DNA from 2 places in the Peribacillus sp. QJM3NY_7 genome. Region 2 is predicted to be linked to the other one. Evidence: riboswitches for the same ligand, from Rfam matches in the RefSeq annotation. Region 2 holds a riboswitch; the other holds the start of a gene.
What was found. A riboswitch is a leader RNA that binds a small molecule or an ion and turns the genes downstream of it on or off. The one in region 2 is predicted to bind glycine.
Positions count from the first base shown of each region.

Region 1: another riboswitch for glycine. It lies ahead of AC0VX1_RS03210 (amino acid permease); the one in region 2 lies ahead of gcvT (glycine cleavage system aminomethyltransferase GcvT).

Region 1 is NZ_CM149663.1:660,120-669,976, reverse strand. Features, by position in the region: gene AC0VX1_RS03215 (amino acid permease) at 1-781, opposite strand, end outside; glycine riboswitch at 1,289-1,367, shown strand; gene AC0VX1_RS03210 (amino acid permease) at 1,556-2,896, shown strand; gene AC0VX1_RS03205 (DUF3311 domain-containing protein) at 3,173-3,373, shown strand; gene AC0VX1_RS03200 (sodium:solute symporter family protein) at 3,370-4,848, shown strand; gene AC0VX1_RS03195 (hypothetical protein) at 4,984-5,190, opposite strand; gene argH (argininosuccinate lyase) at 5,513-6,997, opposite strand; gene AC0VX1_RS03185 (ABC transporter permease) at 7,013-8,701, opposite strand; gene AC0VX1_RS03180 (ABC transporter ATP-binding protein) at 8,698-9,810, opposite strand; gene AC0VX1_RS03175 (extracellular solute-binding protein) at 9,826-9,857, opposite strand, start outside.
Region 2 is NZ_CM149663.1:3,600,911-3,610,767, reverse strand. Features, by position in the region: gene comGB (competence type IV pilus assembly protein ComGB) at 1-998, shown strand, start outside; gene comGC (competence type IV pilus major pilin ComGC) at 1,076-1,387, shown strand; gene comGD (competence type IV pilus minor pilin ComGD) at 1,395-1,838, shown strand; gene AC0VX1_RS17250 (hypothetical protein) at 1,825-2,163, shown strand; gene comGF (competence type IV pilus minor pilin ComGF) at 2,111-2,590, shown strand; gene comGG (competence type IV pilus minor pilin ComGG) at 2,583-2,969, shown strand; gene AC0VX1_RS17235 (YqzE family protein) at 3,085-3,270, shown strand; gene AC0VX1_RS17230 (YqhG family protein) at 3,315-4,112, opposite strand; gene AC0VX1_RS17225 (DEAD/DEAH box helicase) at 4,090-5,778, opposite strand; glycine riboswitch at 6,156-6,243, shown strand; glycine riboswitch at 6,247-6,330, shown strand; gene gcvT (glycine cleavage system aminomethyltransferase GcvT) at 6,471-7,577, shown strand; gene gcvPA (aminomethyl-transferring glycine dehydrogenase subunit GcvPA) at 7,595-8,941, shown strand; gene gcvPB (aminomethyl-transferring glycine dehydrogenase subunit GcvPB) at 8,934-9,857, shown strand, end outside.

The sequences.
Region 1 (9,857 bases), 2.6 Mb from region 2:
GATCCCAAGGGAATACTGTCACGATGACGAAAATGGCACCAATGTAGAAAATTAAAATGCGCCATATAATTGATTGAATCGCTTTTGTTACGGTCTTCGTTGGGTCTTTCGCTTCCCCTGCTGTGATGCCGATAAGCTCAACGCCTTGATAGGAAGCCACGACAAGTGAAAGCGCAAAGAAGAATCCTGTCCAGCCTCCCGTAAAGAAGCCGCCATTTTCCCAAAGATTCGATAATCCAATCGCATCCCCGCCATTGCCTATTCCAAAGAAGATAAGGCCCAGGCCGGCAACGATCATCAATATAATCGTTATGATTTTTATAAGTGCAAACCAGAATTCAAATTCCCCGAATGATTTAACGGAAATGAGGTTGGCCGCTCCCAAGATGATCATGGCGACCACACCTGGTATCCAGGCCGGTAACTCCGGGAACCAATATTGCATATACAAGCCAACCGCAATGATTTCGGACATTCCGACGATTACCCATTGAAACCAATTGCTCCAAGCAGTCATATAACCTGCCAAAGGATGTATATAGCTACTCGCAAAGGTTGCAAAAGAACCTGTAGTCGGTTCTAAATAAAGCATCTCACCCATGGAACGCATGATGAAAAATATAAAAATACCTGCAATGGCATAAGCAAGCATTACAGAGGGCCCGGTCCATTTGATCGTGCTCGCAGATCCCATGAATAACCCGACTCCGATGGTTCCGCCCAAAGCTATCATTTGAATGTGACGTGCTTCCAGCCCTCTCTTTAATTCCTTGTTCGACATGATTAACTCCTCCAGATGCAATATCGGTAATGCTTTTCTATCCTTACCATGAACTTATTAATTATTGCAGTTAGAAATGCTCTATCGAAAAAATACCAATAACACTTCATTTATGTTTTCTTATCTTATAATAGTAAATATTCTGTAAAAATACAATTGTATTTTTGAAATAAACAGTTGCCAATAATATCTTGTTGATTTTTCTAATCAGAAAATATCATTTTAAAAAAATGATGTTCAGTATTTTATTATAGTGATCGTTCATAATGAGTAGAAAACAATCACTTCTGCTTAGACCTTAAGTTAAATTCAGACCACTATTAAACTACAGATAATGCCTGTTTCATTTCAAAAAATTTGTTGACCTACCGAAAAATAGATGATAGAATTCCAATATTATTTTATAAGCATAATGAAATGATCAAGCAGTGGAAAATTATCACTGACTGACATTTCTTCACAACCGCATACAAGCAAGCGATGAATGCTATGGATGACACTATAGCAGGAGCAGCTTCTGGAGAGACTGTACAAGATGCAGCGCCGAAGGATTCACAATCTCAGGCAAAAGGACAGAAGAGTAACGAATGATATATTGTTATTCTGAGCCCTTTAAGAGATTGGTATTATCCAATCTCTTTTTTTAATGTCCATTTTGTGATTGGACTAAAACAACAAATGGGAAAGGCAAGCTGGACGACAATCACGTCCCTCTCTCCAAGACCATGCAGGTAAACATTCACTACCAAGACTATAAAAACGGGGGCGTACGAATTGGCTAAACAAGAATTAAAAAGAGATTTAAAAAATCGACATGTACAACTGATTGCAATAGGAGGAACCATTGGCACCGGTTTATTTTTAGGTTCCGGAAAAGCCATACAATTAGCAGGTCCTTCCATATTATTCTCTTATATGATAATAGGGATTGCCTTGTTTTTTGTGATGAGGGCCCTGGGGGAATTGCTTTTATCCAATGCAGGGTACACATCATTCACTGAATTCGCAACTGAATATGTCGGTCCATGGGCCGGCTTCGTGACCGGTTGGACATATTGGTTTTGTTGGATCATGACCGCAATGGCCGATATCATAGCTGTCGGTGTTTATATGCAATATTGGTTTGATGTCCCTCAATGGATTCCGGCTCTGCTTTGTCTGGTCATTCTGTTAGGATTGAACCTATTGACCGTTAAGATCTTTGGCGAATTGGAATTCTGGTTTGCCATCATTAAAGTAATCACGATCATCGCCTTGATCATCGTAGGAGTTTTCCTTCTGATCATCGGCTTCAATACCAATACCGGAACGGTTTCCCTAACGAACCTTTGGAATCATGGCGGCATGTTCCCCAATGGCATTTCCGGATTCCTGTTATCTTTACAGTTGGTCGTCTTCTCATTTGTCGGTGTCGAATTGGTCGGGGTTTCTGCAGCAGAAACGGCGAACCCGCGAAAGAACATTCCATCTGCCATCAATAAAATCCCTGTCCGGATTTTGCTTTTCTACGTTGGTGCACTATTCGTCATTCTCTGCGTCAACCCATGGACACAACTGGATGCCACAAGCAGTCCATTTGTAGAGGTCTTTGCGTTAATCGGCATTCCAGTCGCTGCAGGGATCATCAACTTCGTCGTTTTGACATCCGCTGCTTCTGCATGCAACAGCGGTTTATTTTCAACGAGCCGAATACTTTATACGTTAAGCAGGAATGGCGAAGCCCCTGCTAAACTGGAAAAATTAAATAAACAGGCTGTCCCGGGCAATGCCTTATTCACATCCACAATCGTTGTATCAATAGGGGCATTATTAAGCAAGCTGATACCGGAACAGGCATTTACTGTCGTGACTACCATCAGTGCCATCTGTTTCATATGGGTATGGAGCATTATCTTGATCTCCCATATCAAATATTCGAAAACAAGGCCTGACCTAAGAGCCGAATCGACTTTCAAGGCTCCTTTTACACCTTTTGTCAATTACGTCATTTTAGGCTTATTCCTGTTCATCCTTATTGTTATGCTATTCGCTGAAGCTACACGGCTATCACTGCTCTTGACCCCAATCTGGTTCATCCTCTTGGTGATACTATATAATTATCGAAAAAAAAGATAGCTAAAGGAAATAAAGCCTTAAACTCAATATGAATTCAAGGCTTTATCTGCATATGAACATATTAGGCCTTCGGCTTTCTGCACACTTTTGCTAAAATATATCAGGCAACTGCATTAAATTTTATATCAAAATAGTGTAAGCTAGTATATATTATCGGACCTTTTCCGTCATGTATGAATTTTCCATCCGGTTTGGTTCACCCATCCATCAGTGGCATTGAAGAATAAACCCCCATTGGTGGGCGTTTCACTTTATTTAAAACGGAGGGGTTGTTTAATGAAGATTATATATATTCTTACACTAGTTCCTTTTATAGGCATACTGGGATTTCTACCTTTTGTTAATAAAATAGAACCATATGTATTAGGGATGCCTTTCAATATGTTCTGGATGGCTATGTGGGTGGTCCTTACCTCTGCCATACTCGGCATCATGTATAAGCTGGATCCCAGGAATCGGGAAGGTGACCAGGAATGAATATTGCTCTCTTAATCATTTTAGCATTTTTACTTCTATCGATATTTTTAGGAATACGCTCTTCAAAAGGAAAAGATATGGACTTGGAACAATGGACGGTGGGCGGACGCGGTTTTGGTGCGATATTCGTCTTTCTGCTGATGGCCGGGGAAATCTATACGACCTTCTCCTTCCTTGGCGGCAGCGGCTGGGCTTATGGCAAGGGCGCACCCGCTCTATATGTTCTAATTTACATTACTTTGTCTTACGTATTATCCTATTGGCTCCTGCCGGAAATATGGAGATATGCCAAAGAAAATAAACTGATGTCTCAATCCGATTTCTTTGTAAGCAAATATAAGAGTCCCAGTTTAGGAATTTTGGCTGCACTTGTCGGTGTGGTGTCGATGATCCCAGTGATCGTCGTGCAGCTGAAAGGATTGGGGATCATTGTCTCAGAAGCATCTTATGGTGCCATCTCAATGTCTGAGGCAGTTTGGATGGGGGCGATCAGCCTTACCATTTATGTGATGATCTCCGGTATACACGGTTCAGTTTGGACCGCGGTCATTAAAGATATCATGATGGTCGCCATAATAGGATTTTTGGGGATTTATCTGCCGATACATTACTTTGGCGGATTTCAGCCGATGTTTGAAGCGGTTGATGCCGCCAAGCCTGGTTTTCTAAAGTTCCCTGATCAGGGGCTTAGCGTATCATGGTTCATCTCCACGGTAATATTGCTCGTATTCGGTTTCTATATGTGGCCGCAAGTTTTCAGCGCTGTTTATTCAGCACGCAGCGGCAAGGTATTTCGAAAGAACGCCATCATCAGTCCTTTATATACACTCATGCTGTTATTCGTCTTTTTCGTTGGGTTTACAGCTATATTGAAAGTGCCCGGACTCGTTGGGGCAGATGCGGACCTCTCATTGCTGCGCCTTTCGATCGAGACCTTTGATCCATGGTTTATAGGCATAATCGGCGGCGCTGGATTGTTGACCGCATTGGTGCCGGGATCCATGCTTTTGATGAGCGTCGCTACACTGCTCGCGAAAAACGTTTATAAGGAATTTGCACCTAACGTATCCGATCGCCATATTGTACGATTGGCAAAGTTCCTTGTGCCAATCATTGCCCTTATAGCCGTCTACTTCACCTTAAACGGCGGCGAAACGATGTCGGCATTAATTCTTATGGGATACAGTCTCATCACACAGCTCTTCCCATCCCTTCTCTTTAGTCTGAAAAGGAATAATCCGATCAATAAATTTGGCGCAATCGCCGGCATCATTACCGGATTGGCCATCGTAATCTGCATTACACTCAGTCAATCGACAATAGGGACCTTGTTTCCATCCTTGCCGCAAGCAGCAAAAGATTTGAATGTGGGAATCATTGCATTGGCAGTCAATTTCATTGTGATGATCACGGTGAGTATTGCTTTCAGAAAGCACGCGGTTCAGTTGGAACCTAAATCCGTTAACGATATATGAAGCAAATTTTGAAACTGGTTATGGATCAATAAACATTGGAGGCTCAGTCAAAAGACTGAGCCTTTCTTATTCTCGGCTTCCAAGCATAGTGTCCTTTATCTCAATATTGTTGATGGGAAACCTCATTTTAGACTATTAATCTTTTCTGTTTATAAACAAATCCCCTATTTTAACTAATAAATACAACGAAAAAATAATCATCAAGGTTCTGGATACTACCAGGCCATCCATAGCTAAATCATATCCACCTCTTAATAAGACTTCCGGGTTCAAACAAAAAGTAATCGATATTACGAAAGCTATTAAAATCAGGATAACACCGAACTGAGATCTATTTGACATTAACATTCCGCCTCACATTATATATTCTCCAAATAATAGAATTGCTTTTAGGAATAATCTATATTCATGGTCACTGGGGATGACTCAGTTGCATTAAAAATCCAAAATAAATAGCCACCCTGATAAAGAATGACTATATATCATAAAATATGAAGCTTTCTTAGTGAAATGCATCGTATTGCTTCCGAGCCAACAAAAAATACTCTTTTCAGAAGGTTCGGGCTTTTACTCGTGAGTTTGGAGCAAATACTCGTGAATTTCATGCTTTTACTCGTGTCCATGAAGCAAATACTCGTGAGTTTCATGCCCGTTAAAGCTCATTTCAGTAATCCACTAAAGCCTTCCTGCCATCATTCAATTCTTTGACCACTTTCTTATATTCCTGCAACTCTTGTTCCAGTTTTTGTTTTCTATTTAAAATCATTCTCGTAACCTCTTTCGGGGAGGGCCCGCCTTGAATGCTTCTGATTTCCACAAAATATTCGGGAGAGATTATTTTTTTCCATTCATCTTCTGCTATGTTCACTGATACGAATTCATTGATGATCTTGTTGATTTCTTGTGTGTCCCAATCATATAGCTCTTTCCCTTCACTAATCGACTTTTTTGCAATATGACTGGCTATGGAATGGGCTTTTCTAAAGGATATGTCGTAATCTCTTGAAAGGGTATCCGCTAATTCAGTAATCGTTATACTGGATTTTGCGGCCATTTTCTTTGTATGTTCTTCATTTACTTTCAAAGTCGACATGACGGCATACATTAGTTTCATGACACGGCCTGCATTCGAAAAAGCCCGATATAAATGTGGCTGTAAATCATCTTCCGTATCGACGATATCACCAAATGGTGTATTGTGAATCATATTCATTGCAGCAAGTGCATCACCATACGCACTGCTTGCAATCGAACGGGAATGTTCAATGGAGACAGGATTCCTTTTTTGCGGCATGATGCTGCTCACTTGAACATAAGGGTCCGCCACGTGAAATGTACCAAACTCCCTTGTCACATGCTGCAGGAAATCTTGGATCCACCTTCCGGTATTGACCATGCACGTCATGATGGCAGTTGCGGTTTCCAATAAATAATCTGCCCCGCCAATCGAGTCATAGGAATTTTCAATCACAGAATCAAACCCAAGCAGTTCAGCCGTACGGTTCCGACTGATCGGAAAACCGGTGGTCGTTAACGCGGCTGCACCCAAAGGGGATTGGTTAACCGTTTCATAGGCTGCCCATAACCGGCCAATATCCCTTTGAAGCACATCATAAATGGCTAAAAAGTAATGTCCTATTGTAGTCGGCTGAGCCGGTTGGGTATGTGTGTAACCTGTAATATAGGTTTCTGTATGTTTTTCAGCCTGCACCAAGAATGCTTCACTCAATTGGTTTGCATAGCCAACCAATTGGAGCAGATGACCTCTCAAAACAAGCCGGTACATCGCAACCCCCATATCATTACGACTGCGGCCGATATGAATCTTCCCTGCAAGTTCATGGCCGATTTCCTCACCGATCTTTGCCTCCATCATGAAGAATAGGTCTTCGAATTGGGGCTGATAGGTCAACTGCGCGAGATCTGTTTGGGCCACTTTCCGAATCCCATCAAGCATGGTTTTCGCCTCTTCATCTTTAATGATCTTTTGTTCCGAAAGCATGATGACATGTGCCCGATGAATATCGAACATTGCATCAAATAAGTAATCTCTTTGATCATTAAAAACAGGCATCAGAAGCTCTCTAACATAGGTTTTTCCGGGAAAGACACTACCTTCATTTTTGATAAATTGTTCAAGCCTGCTCATCTTTGAACCTCCGATTTATAAAGCTTTTTCCGCTTTGATTCCAAAAAACTTGTTCGAAATAAAGAGAACGATTACAATCAGCGTGATTTGAATCATCCCATAGGCAGCGGCCTGCCCCATATTGAACATCCGAAGCTGATTCATGATTTCAATGGATATGGGCCTGTTTGAAATCGTGTACAACAGGACCGAGGTCGGGAATTCCCCCACAGATTCGATAAATGCCAATAATGTCCCTGATAAAACACCAGGCATAATAATCGGAAATATTACCCTTCTGAAGGTATAAAACCACTTAGCCCCCAAGTTTCTGGCTGCTTCCTCAATCGAATCATCCAGCTGCTCCAGAACGGCATTAGTCGACCGGACAACGAGTGGAATATGCCTGATGAAATAGGCAAGCGGCAAAATCCAAAATGTGCCTACCAAGATTTGACCGAAAGAAAAAACACTAGGTTCATTGAATGCGAATATCAAGTTCATCCCTATGACCGTTGCAGGCAACGCCCAAGGAATCATGACTAGAATATCGACAAAGCTTTTCCCGACGAATTTCCGTTTGACAAGTACATAGGACGCTATGACCCCAAACACCAGATTTGCCAACGTAGCAATAAACGCCATCAGTAAACTATTTCTTAACGGCTTGAAGATATTAGGGTCTTCAAACAAAAGCCTGTAATTTTCAACATTAAATACTGTGGGATACGTTTGAAATGTCCAGGTTCCATCCGGCACAAGTGAAAGTAAAAGAATCGTAAAGTGCGGTAAAAGCAGAATAATTACGCCGATGACCCCCGTTACGACCATCACCCATTTCATAACCGGGTTCTTCACTTCACTCCTGTGTGCCCCAATCCCTTTCGAGACCATTCGATAATCCTTCCTATTCTGATACCAACGCATGAATAATAGAAATGAAATCGAAACGATGGATAGAATGACCGATTGGGTAGCGGCAATTTCCATATCACCATTGATTTTTGAAAAATAAATTTGCAGGCTTAACACCCTGTATCCGCCAGCTAATAAAAACGGGGCACTGAAAGAAGCCATCGATATCATGAAAACAAGTAAAGAGGCGGCAACGATTGCAGGTGTCAATAATGGAAATGTCACCTTCCAAAAAACCTTTAATTTATTTGCTCCTAAGTTATAAGCGGCTTCTTCAAGTGATGGATCTATTTTATTGATTGCAGCGGATACGGTCATATAAAAATAAACATACATCGTATAGGCATGCACGATAAGAATTCCCGGTACCCCGCCAATCTTGAATGGAACCTTATCGAGACCGAACAGGTCCTTGATGGCATTTGGAATCAATCCCGATTCTCCATATAAAAACATAAAGGCCATTACCCCTACCAATGATGGAAGGACAATCGGCAAAATCGCTGCTGATGAAAAGAAGCTTCTGCCGGGAAAATCGTAACGGTTAAAAATGAATGCGAGCGGAATGCCAATCAAGGCACTGACCAATACACTCAAAAAGGATATATAAACAGAATTCCAAAGAGCCTCTAAGTTCGTTTTCGATTCCTGTACGAAGAAGTCCTGATAATTTCCAAGGGATATCGTTCCGTCTTTTTGCAGACTTTCAATAAAGGTCCTCAATGACGGGTAGAGTACATATGCTATGAGCACCAATACAACTGGTATAAGGAGCCAAACCGTCAATCTCGTATCACGATTTTTAATCATGGCGCATCACCGCTTATGACAGGGATAAGACGCAGCTGTTTCTCGGGAAGCTGGACATACACTTCCTTTCCTTGATAAAAGTATCCAAAATCATGGGTGTTAAATACGTCGACCCTTAGTAACACGTCTTGAACATCCACCATGACATTCACAACAGACCCAAAGAATTGGACGGAATTTATTTTACCTTTAAAGATATTCGTTCCTTCTTCGGTCACATCCAGAATCCTGATTGCTTCAGGACGAATCGAAACAGCAAGGTCAGCATCACTCTGTATGATTGAAATTCCGTCCCTAGCTTGATTTTCCACCTTCAATTTAATCGGTTTTTCACTATTCTTAAGGACAATCTCTATATTATCTTGTTGAACTTTTTCAACTTGAACGGGCAAAAGATTAATCTCGCCTATAAAACTCGCCACAAAATCATTGGCCGGCCGATTATAAATTTCTGTTGGCGTCCCGACCTGGTGACATACACCATAATTGAACACAGCGATTCGATCACTCATGGATAATGCCTCAGCCTGATCATGAGTGACATAAATGGTGGTAATCTTATAATCACGCTGCAGCCTTAAGATTTCCACTCTCATTTCATCACGAAGCTTGGCATCCAGATTACTTAATGGTTCATCCAGCAGTAATATTTCCGGTTCAATGACCAGTGCTCTCGCCAGGGCCACCCGCTGCTGCTGCCCTCCGCTTAACTGGCTCACTTGACGATCCGAGTAGCTCTCCAGCCTGACCTTTTGGAGGGCATCCAGCACTCTCTTCTTTAATTCAGCAGAAGAAACCTTTCTCACACGCAAGCCAAACGCTACATTTTCAAAAACAGTCATATGGGGAAAGAGGGCATAGTTTTGAAAAACCATGCCTGTATTTCTTTTTTCCGGAGGTACACGCGTCATATCTTTGTCGCCAAATCGGACGACACCTTTAGTTGGATAATAAAAACCGGCAATCATCCGAAGTGTTGTCGTTTTACCGCAGCCGCTTGGACCAAGAAAGGTAAAAAACTCACCTTCTTTGATGTCCAGATTTAAATGGTCAACAGCTATCGTTTTCCCGAAGGCTTTTTGGACATTCTCTATTTTTATTGACGCCATCCAAACGACACTTCCTTATTCTTTAATTTCTTTATCTCCGCTTTTAA
Region 2 (9,857 bases):
CGGTCTTTATTTCGAAGCTAGGTGAATTATTGAATCATGGTTATCCTTTGGCGGAAGCCTTACATTTTCTTGAGTTTCAGGAATCAAAGAAGAAAGCGGAAGACTTCACTCAGGCTATAGCCGATTTAAGGAACGGCTACCCGTTGCACATGGTGCTGACCCATCTTAATTTTCATCCGCAGCTTGTAAGTTATATATTTTATGGAGAACAATATGGCGACCTGGAACGGGCGTTGAAAGAAGGAGGGCGATATTGGAAGAAAAGAATCGAGGATATGGATAAAGTAAAAAAGTTAATGGTGTATCCCGTATTCTTAGTCTTTTTTGTAAGCATCGTTTTTTATATTCTTCAGAGTGTTCTCCTTCCCCAATTCCAGACCATCTATTTCACGATGGATGTCGATCAGCATATTCTCTTAAGATTAATGTCAGCCTCCACGTTAATTCTTCCAGCACTACCCTTCTTATTACTCGGATTGCTCCTATTCTTGTATGCACTCAAACGATTTTGGTTCAATGGATTATGCCCATTAAGGCAGCGAAGGATTTTGATGGGAATTCCGATATTCGGGACGTTCATCAAATTATACGAAACATATTTTTTTGCAAGCCAATTCAGTGGCTTGCTTTCCGGAGGACTATCGATTAACGATAGCATCAAATTATTCTCGATAAATCAACAGCAGCCTTTTTACCAAAAACTTTGCAATATCATCAAGGATGATCTGATCGAGGGCAGATCACTTGAAATGATTTTTCGGGAGCTCCCATATTTTGATGGGAATTTACCGGTGGTCGCTGCAAATGGTCAAAAATACGGCAGACTTGATGCCGAGTTACTTCATTACAGTCGTTTTATACTGGAGAAAATTGAAGAGAGAATGAATGCAATCTTGAAAATCATTCAGCCTCTAATGTTTTCACTGATAGGTCTTTTGATCGTGTCCATTTATTTGGCGGTTTTGCTGCCGATGTTCTCACTGCTCGAAGGTTTATAGGATTTCATTTTTGTATTCCGGAGGTGAAAATGCCCGAAGGTCATCTGGTATTCAGATGCTTTTAGGAGCATGATGATATGTTGAAGAAAGTGATGAATGAACGTGGTTTTACCCTAATAGAAATGCTTATTGTTTTACTGGTGATATCCATCCTTTTGATTATAACAATCCCCAATATCACGAAAAACCAATCCACAATCCAGTCTAAAGGATGTGAAGCTTTCGTTAAGATGGCCCAAGCACAGGTGCAGGCTTATGAAATCGATAATGCTAAACTGCCCGGAAGTATCGGTGAATTGGAAAGTCAAGGCTATCTCAAACAGACATCCTGCCCTAATGGGGATGAAATTAGTTTGGATAGTAAAGGAATGATAACGGTCGTTGAGTAGGAGAGAAGTGAATATACGGAATTCCGATGGTGGGTATACACTATCTGAAACCCTTATTGTCCTCGCTATTTTTGTACTCCTAATTTCCATTGGTCCTAATCTATATCCCAGCTTCACTAAAGGAATGGAAAATAGGCTTTTTCTTTCACAATTTCATGAAGATCTTTTCTATGCTCAACAGTATGCCATCAGTCATAAGAGCTTGATTTACCTCCATATTGATAATACCGAAAAGATTTATACCGTTTCGTCTTATAAGGAGGGGATCGTTTTAGAGAGAAGTATACCAGAGGATATCCAGTTTTTAAGCGGCACTTTGGGGTTCAGCTTTCATTTTAATCAATATGGAAATGCATCCAAAGCCGGAACGATTATGATTGATACCTCAAAGGGAAAGTACAAGCTGGTCCTCAATATCGGTAAAGGGAGGTTCCGGATTGAGAAATTGTAAAGGGTACGTCTACCTTGAGCTGATGGCCGCATTTTCTATTTGTATATTACTGGCCCTTGCCATTTTACCAATTCTTGAAGAGGTATTGACGCAGCGGAAAGATATTCCCGTAAGGACCGAAGCCCACCATTTATTATATGAAAGATTGACGGCGTTCATGGATGGGGAGATTCAAGCAGTTGGTCAGGAGATCATTTACAAAAAAAGAAGCTTTGAATTGTTTTGGAAGGACCATGGGGATTTCCCGGGAATGATTAAAGGGTGTGTACGCTATGAACATGAAACGGGTAATTGGGAATCCATTTGTGATGCTGCGAAAAAATGATGGCTTTACGATGATCGAATTGCTTTTTTCTTTATTGATTTTAATGACGACGTCGCTTTTCGTTCTGCAGCTCTTCTCGATCATTCACACCCAGATGAGGTCCGTTGATAAATTGCATCCTAAGGAGTGGGAGGTCTTTACCATGCAAGTGAAGCAGGAGGTCCGGAGTTCCAAAGCACAAGATGTAATGGGAAATAAATTATATTTGCTTTCAGGTGAACAATTAGCATCGCTGGAACAATATGAAGATAAGGTCCGAAGACGAGTGGATGGTATGGGGCATGAGGTCATCTTGCAGAACATTTCGGAATTCCAGGTCAATAAGGATGGCAGTGTCATTGTTATAAATATAACGGATAAAGCAGGGACTACTTTCAGTCGAAGATTTCATCCTTTCTTTAGGAATGATACGAAAATTGATGAATAATCAAAAAGGAGTCGTTTTCCCGATGGTCATGATTGTGGCGAGTGTTTTCATCATGTTCACGATACTAATGATCGACCAGTTTATCATTGATAAAAAGTTTTATAAAGAAGTGGAAGAGTCGCTTGTGGCCGACCATCTTGTCCATCTAGCCATCAAGGATGTGACGGCAGAGTGGGGCGAAGAGATTCCGAAAATCATCCAGGGGGAAATATCATATCCCAATGGTGTGGTGCGATATTCCTTAATGAAGCAAGAAGGTCCTTACGTCTATATCGAGTTTTCTTCCAAAACTAAAAATGATCGAGAGGGCAGGGTCATCATTCAATACGATAAAGAAGCGGGGGAAGTGAAAGAATGGTTGGAGAGGCAAGCTGTGTAATAGTAAAATCAACACCATTTTATTAGGGAACGCGAGAGGTTTACGGTGAAGGGAGCAAGGAAAGGAATAAAAAAAGCGTAAACCGGACATACTTTGCGTAGGGTGATGATTTTATATGTCTACAAACGCTTATATTAAATATCTGACGCAGCAGCTTGTCGAGTATTTCAATCTGACGAAAAAAGAACGAAAAGAAAAACGCCTTCACAGAAAAGAGGATAAAAACCAGGGTATGTCACATTGGTTTGGCATTGTCCCTTTTGCTTTGTCGATGTTTATAAGGAAAACGATCAAAAAGTAAAACAGATGTCCTGAACTTGGGACATCTGTTTTTTTGTTCTTTCCTTATCCCAAAGCCCTATCTGAAAGGTAAAATAATCCTCCGTTGATGATGGAAATTCTGATGTTGGGTTCATATTGTGCTTTTAGTGCTTCTTTTTCGGTATAATAGCTCTCACTTTTTTCGTCCATATCCTTGTAAAAATGCTCCAATAAATTCAAGTCATTCTGCCAGCGCAGCATTGCTTCCTCCGCCCAGGAATGGTCATCATCCTCGAAACTGGTTCTGATGTATGTATCAAGTCTTGCCAATCCACTCTTGGGCATGATCAGAGGTGAAAGCGTAAAGGAGTAATCCGGTATTTTCGGGGTGACGTTAATCGGTAAAACCCGATGGTGAAACCCTTCCATTATTTCACCCGAGATTAAATTCAGTCCGATTGACATGAAAGTATCTTTTTTGCGGTCGCATTGATAGGATATTTTCACATTCAGGGTCAGCCAAGGAAACAAAGGATTATTTCTGCCTTTTGATGGAGGCGTATTCTCAAAAAGTCTAGTATACCCTGCCAGCTTTTTGGTTGATTGAATAATCTGGTGAAGACGAGGGGAGCCGAAATGAATCATTTCTCCCTTTAAATCGGATGGAGCTTGTTCTGGATCGGTAATGAAAGTGATTTGTGCCGGGTTCGGAACACCTCCTGTTTTTTCTAGATAATGCCAATAAAAGGGTCTGTTCATTAATTCTTTATCCATCTCAATCGTCAATTGCACTGTAAGGTGGGTTGGTGCATTATCCAGTATTTCACAATCATTGGCTTTAAAGAAAGTGATTAAAAAATCATGAATTTCCCGTTGCTGCATGAACCTCACCTTCCTTCATTGATTGAGCGAATTGGATCAACGATGAAAAATTATCCATCTTGACTTTCATTTCACCTTCGGTTTTGGACTCGCCGACCACATCAATTAAATATTCTTCAATGTTGTTAATATCCAGTTTGGTTAAAATATCATCCAATTCACCGATTACTTTTTCAAATAAATTTATTTTTTCGTATAGTAACTTCAGTATATGTTCTTCAACTGTATTTTTCGTGGCAAAGTTATAAATCATCACATCTTCTTCCTGACCAAGGCGGTGAATCCTTCCAATTCTCTGTTCAAGCCTCATTGGGTTCCAGGGCAGGTCAAAATTAATCAAGTGATGGCAAAACTGAAGGTTTATCCCTTCCCCGCCAGCTTCTGTTGCGATTAATACCTGAATGTTCTTTTGGAATAATTCACGCATCCAGTCTTTCTTTCCGCGCTTAAAACCGCCTCGGAAAGGAACAGAAGAAATTCCATTCTGCTGTAGGTACCATTGGAGATATAGTTGAGTCGCCCTATATTCCGTAAAGATAATCACTTTGTCATCTATTTTCTTGATCAGTTCCAAAGCTTTTTCAGCCTTTGAGTTCTGGACCGTTTCATTCACTTTAGTAAATAAATCATCAAGCTTTGCCAAAAAATCAGGGGAAGGCTGATCGTATTTATCCCTCATATTCTTTAATGTATAAAAGACAGCCTCTCTGCTGCTGCATGCTTCCCTTTGGAGAGTGAGAGCCGAAAAGGCGCTTCCTTTTGATCCATCCGAAATTGGCTTGAATTTGGAAACAGCATCATACAATGCTTGTTCCGTTGGAGAAAATTCAATGGTGATGGTTTCCACATGCCGTTTTGTCCATTCAATGCCAGTATCGGCCCGCCGGTTTCGAATCATGACAGTATTGACCAGTTCCTTTAGGTGTTCATCTTCAGTTATGTTCCGGCCTTTCCCTTTATACTTTTCCGAAAAGAGCGAAGCATTTCCCAAGTGGCCCGGTTTCAATAACGAAACGAGGTGGAATATCTCCTCGACTTTATTTTGAATCGGAGTGGCTGTCAGGAGTAAACAAAATTTCTTTTTCAGATTTTGGACGAATTCATAGTTCTTCGTCTTATTATTTTTAAGTTTATGAGCTTCATCAATAATGATGAAGTCATATTCCTGAGTAAAGATGATATCTCGATGTGGAGCGCGTTTCGCTGTATCAATGGATGAAATGACCACATCACAGGAGTCCCAGACATAACTTTTTCTCTGAACGACTGCCGGAATATGAAACTTGGTATTCAATTCAAATGCCCATTGTGTGACAAGGGAAGCCGGAACAAGGATCAATACTTTTTTTACAAGGCCCCTAATCATATACTCTTTTAGGATCAAGCCTGCTTCAATTGTTTTTCCCAGCCCTACCTCATCAGCCAAAATGGCTTTTCCATTCATCTTTTCCACTACTTGCTTCGCCGCTTCCAATTGATGGGGAAGCGGGGTTAGCTGAGGAAGATGCTTTGGGGCCTGTAAACCTTCGAAATCAGGGATGATAAGGTTTTCCTCCATTTGAACCGCCAACTTATAAAGCTCCCAATTTCCCCATGGACCGTCATTTTCCATCTTTTGCAGAAACTCGTCATTCCATTCAGAATTGAAGGATATATTGATTTTCATAGAAATAACTCCCTCTTAAATCATAATTTCCTTAATATAAGGTCAAAACCCGAACATTTCATATGTGAAGTAAGAAAAATATTTCTTTTTCAAAAAATATTGCAGAGATAAGTTTCTTAGGGTAGGATATAAGTATATTTAGAAAATTCCAATTTCCAAACGCTACAAAGAATGTTTGTACATCGATTTTGCAGTTCGCGTTTTCTTAGTATGGGCTATAGGCTCCTAATTTATCCAAGATTACTGAAGGAGATCAGTCAAACGGTTTCTGAAGTTTTAGGAGAATTGGCAGAGAATGCATCCCATTTATGCTAAAAGGTTTTACCGATGCTTGGAACTTATTCGTTTCCTTTCAATGGTAGACCATTTATATGCGGGTGAAGATAAGGGGAGAGACTACGGATGTAGCGCCGAAGGAGCAAACTTAGCAGTGAATCTCTCAGGCAAAAGAACTCTTATTGGACGCAACTCTGGAGAGCGCCGCCCGTTATGGGACGGCCACCAAAGGGGAAAACCTATTACATAGGTAAACTTTCAGGTTTCAGGACAGAGAAAAAGCTCAAACGGGCTTTCTCTGTCCTTTTTTGTGCTTTTTTCACATCATGAATCAGGATGTATCTGATGCGTAATGACAAGAAGCTTTTGATAATGAAGCCAATTAATTTTTAAAAAAATCTGAAGGGGGTCATGTTTTGACCAATTTAAACAGAACACCACTATTTGAGGTTTATCGTGAATATGGAGGTAAAACGATTGATTTTGGCGGCTGGGAACTTCCTGTCCAATTTTCGGGTATAAAGGATGAACATGAAGCCGTACGGACAAAAGCGGGGTTATTTGATGTTTCCCATATGGGGGAAGTCGATGTTAAGGGGCCTGGGAGCCTTTCCTTTTTACAGAAGATGCTGACAAATGATATATCAAAGCTGCAACAGGGCGGGGCCCAATATACCGCCATGTGTTATGAAAACGGAGGCACGGTTGATGATCTTATCGTGTATAAAAGGGCTGAGGACGACTATCTGCTCGTGGTCAATGCAGCGAATACAGAAAAAGATTTCAATTGGCTTCAAGCGAATTTAACGGAAGATGCCCAAATTACGAATGTATCAAGTGACTATACACAGCTGGCACTTCAAGGACCAGCTGCAGAGAAGATATTACAAAAACTATCCGGAAGTACTGACTTAAGTGAAATTGGATTTTTCAGGTTCAAGGATAATGTCATGATTAACGGTATCTCCACGCTGGTATCCCGTACTGGATACACTGGTGAAGATGGTTTTGAAATATATAGCGACAGTAAAAATGGCCCTGCCCTTTGGAAGGCGATTATGGATGCCGGTAAGGAAGAGGGGGTTCAGCCAATTGGTTTAGGCGCTCGTGATACCCTGCGTTTTGAAGCGAAACTGCCGCTGTATGGGCAGGAGCTTTCGGCGGACATCACCCCGATAGAAGCCGGGATTGGTTTTGCAGTAAAAGTGGATAAGGAAGTTGATTTTTTCGGGAAAGCCGTTCTTGCTGAGCAAAAGGAGAAAGGGGCTCCCCGGAAGCTTGTGGGAATTGAAATGATTGACCGTGGCATTCCACGTCATGGGTATAAGGTCTACAGCGGTGATGAAGTCATTGGCGAGGTCACGACTGGTACCCAATCGCCAACATTGAAGAAAAACGTTGGATTGGTACTTATCGATAAGGAATTTTCGGTGCTGGATGCGGAAGTCGAAGTGGAAATCCGTTCCAAACGTTTGAAAGCCGTTATAATACAAACACCTTTTTATAAAAAACCACGTAAATAGAGGGGAATGGTCATTAGATGAAACATCGTTATTTACCCATGACAGAGCAAGATAAACAAGAAATGCTGGAAGCGATAGGGGTATCCGCTGCTGAAGAACTTTTCAATGATATCCCTGAAAGCGTTCGTTTTCAAGGAGAATACGATATCAAGCCTGCTAAATCGGAACCTGCATTAATGAAAGAATTATCAAGGCTTGCTGCAAAGAATGCGGACCTTAAAAATTATGCTTCCTTCCTTGGTGCGGGTGTCTATGACCATTATGCGCCGGTCATCGTCGATCATGTTCTTTCCCGTTCTGAGTTTTATACGGCGTATACACCGTATCAGCCTGAAATTTCACAGGGCGAGCTTCAAGCAATCTTTGAATATCAAACGATGATATGTGAATTGACGGGTATGGATGTGGCTAACTCCTCCATGTATGACGGCGGGACGGCGCTGGCTGAAGCAGCGATGCTTGCTTCAGGACAGACAAGGCGGAAGAAGATTCTCATTTCAGGAACCGTTCATCCTGAATCAAGAGAAGTTGTGAAGACATATGCAAAAGGGCAACGCGTGGAAGTGATCGAAATTCCTCATAAAGACGGTGTGACGGACTTAGCTGCTTTAAGGGAATTGGCGAATGATGACATTGCAGGAGTGATCGTGCAATACCCGAACTTTTTTGGCCGGATCGAGCCATTGAAAGAAATGGAAGAAATCATTCATGACGTCAAGTCCATGTTTATCGTTTCCAGTAATCCGCTTGCATTGGGAGCTTTGACATCCCCTGGTGCACTCGGTGCAGATATCGTAACGGGGGATGCTCAGCCATTCGGCATTCCAGCGGCATTCGGTGGCCCTCATTGTGGATATTTTGCGGTTACTAATAAACTTGTACGGAAAGTTCCGGGCAGACTCGTCGGTCAAACGGTCGATGAGAATGGAAAAAGAGGGTTTGTCCTGACGCTTCAAGCTCGTGAACAGCACATTCGCCGTGACAAAGCCACATCCAACATTTGTTCCAATCAAGCTTTGAATGCCTTGGCCGCTTCTGTTGCAATGACCGCGCTTGGGAAAAAGGGTGTCAAAGAAATGGCCGTGCAAAATATTCAAAAAGCACATTATGCAAAAAAAGCAATTATGGCAAAAGGGGTGGAAGTGATATTCGACGGTCCTTCGTTTAATGAATTTGTCATTAAACTGCCTGCTCCGTTTTCAGAGGTCAATAAAAACCTTTTTGAAAAAGGGATGATCGGCGGCTTCGATTTAGGGACGGTTTATCCTGAATTGAAAGACCATATGCTGGTTGCGGTAACTGAACTAAGAACAAAAGAAGAAATTGATGCACTTGCGCAGGAATTGGGGGATCAACATGAATAATCAAGATCAATCACTCATTTTTGAAATCAGTACTTCCGGCCGGATCGGGTACAGTCTGCCAGAAATGGATGTTGCAACTATTCCGCTCGAAGAAATTCTTCCTGCCGACTACATCCGTGAAGAAGAGGCAAAGCTTCCTGAGGTGTCCGAACTGGATATCATGCGTCACTATACTGCACTTTCCAAACGGAATCATGGGGTGGATTCGGGTTTTTATCCGCTGGGTTCATGCACGATGAAATATAATCCGAAAATAAATGAAAATGTGGCACGTTTCAACGGTTTTGCCCATATCCATCCATATCAAGATCCCGCTACTGTACAAGGAGCATTGGGACTATTATTTGATTTGCAGGAACACTTAACGGAAATCACCGGGATGGACCAAGTGACATTACAGCCTGCAGCAGGTGCCCACGGTGAATGGACAGGATTGATGATGATTCGCGCTTTTCACGAAGCGAATGGCGATACAGAACGGACGAAAGTGATTGTACCTGATTCGGCCCATGGTACGAATCCTGCCTCTGCCACTGTTGCCGGACTAGAAACGATTACGGTGAAGTCCGATGAAAATGGGTTAGTCGACCTTGAAGATTTAAAACGTGTTGTCGGACCTGATACGGCGGCCTTGATGCTGACGAACCCCAATACATTGGGATTGTTTGAAGAAAATATTTTGGAAATGGCACAACTTGTCCATGATGCAGGTGGGAAGCTTTATTATGATGGAGCGAATCTGAATGCAGTCCTATCAAAAGCACGACCGGGTGACATGGGCTTTGATGTGGTTCATTTAAATCTCCATAAAACATTCACAGGCCCGCATGGAGGCGGCGGCCCGGGTTCTGGTCCTGTAGGTGTGAAGTCCGACTTGATTCCTTACTTGCCTAAACCTCTTATAGTCAAGCAAGGC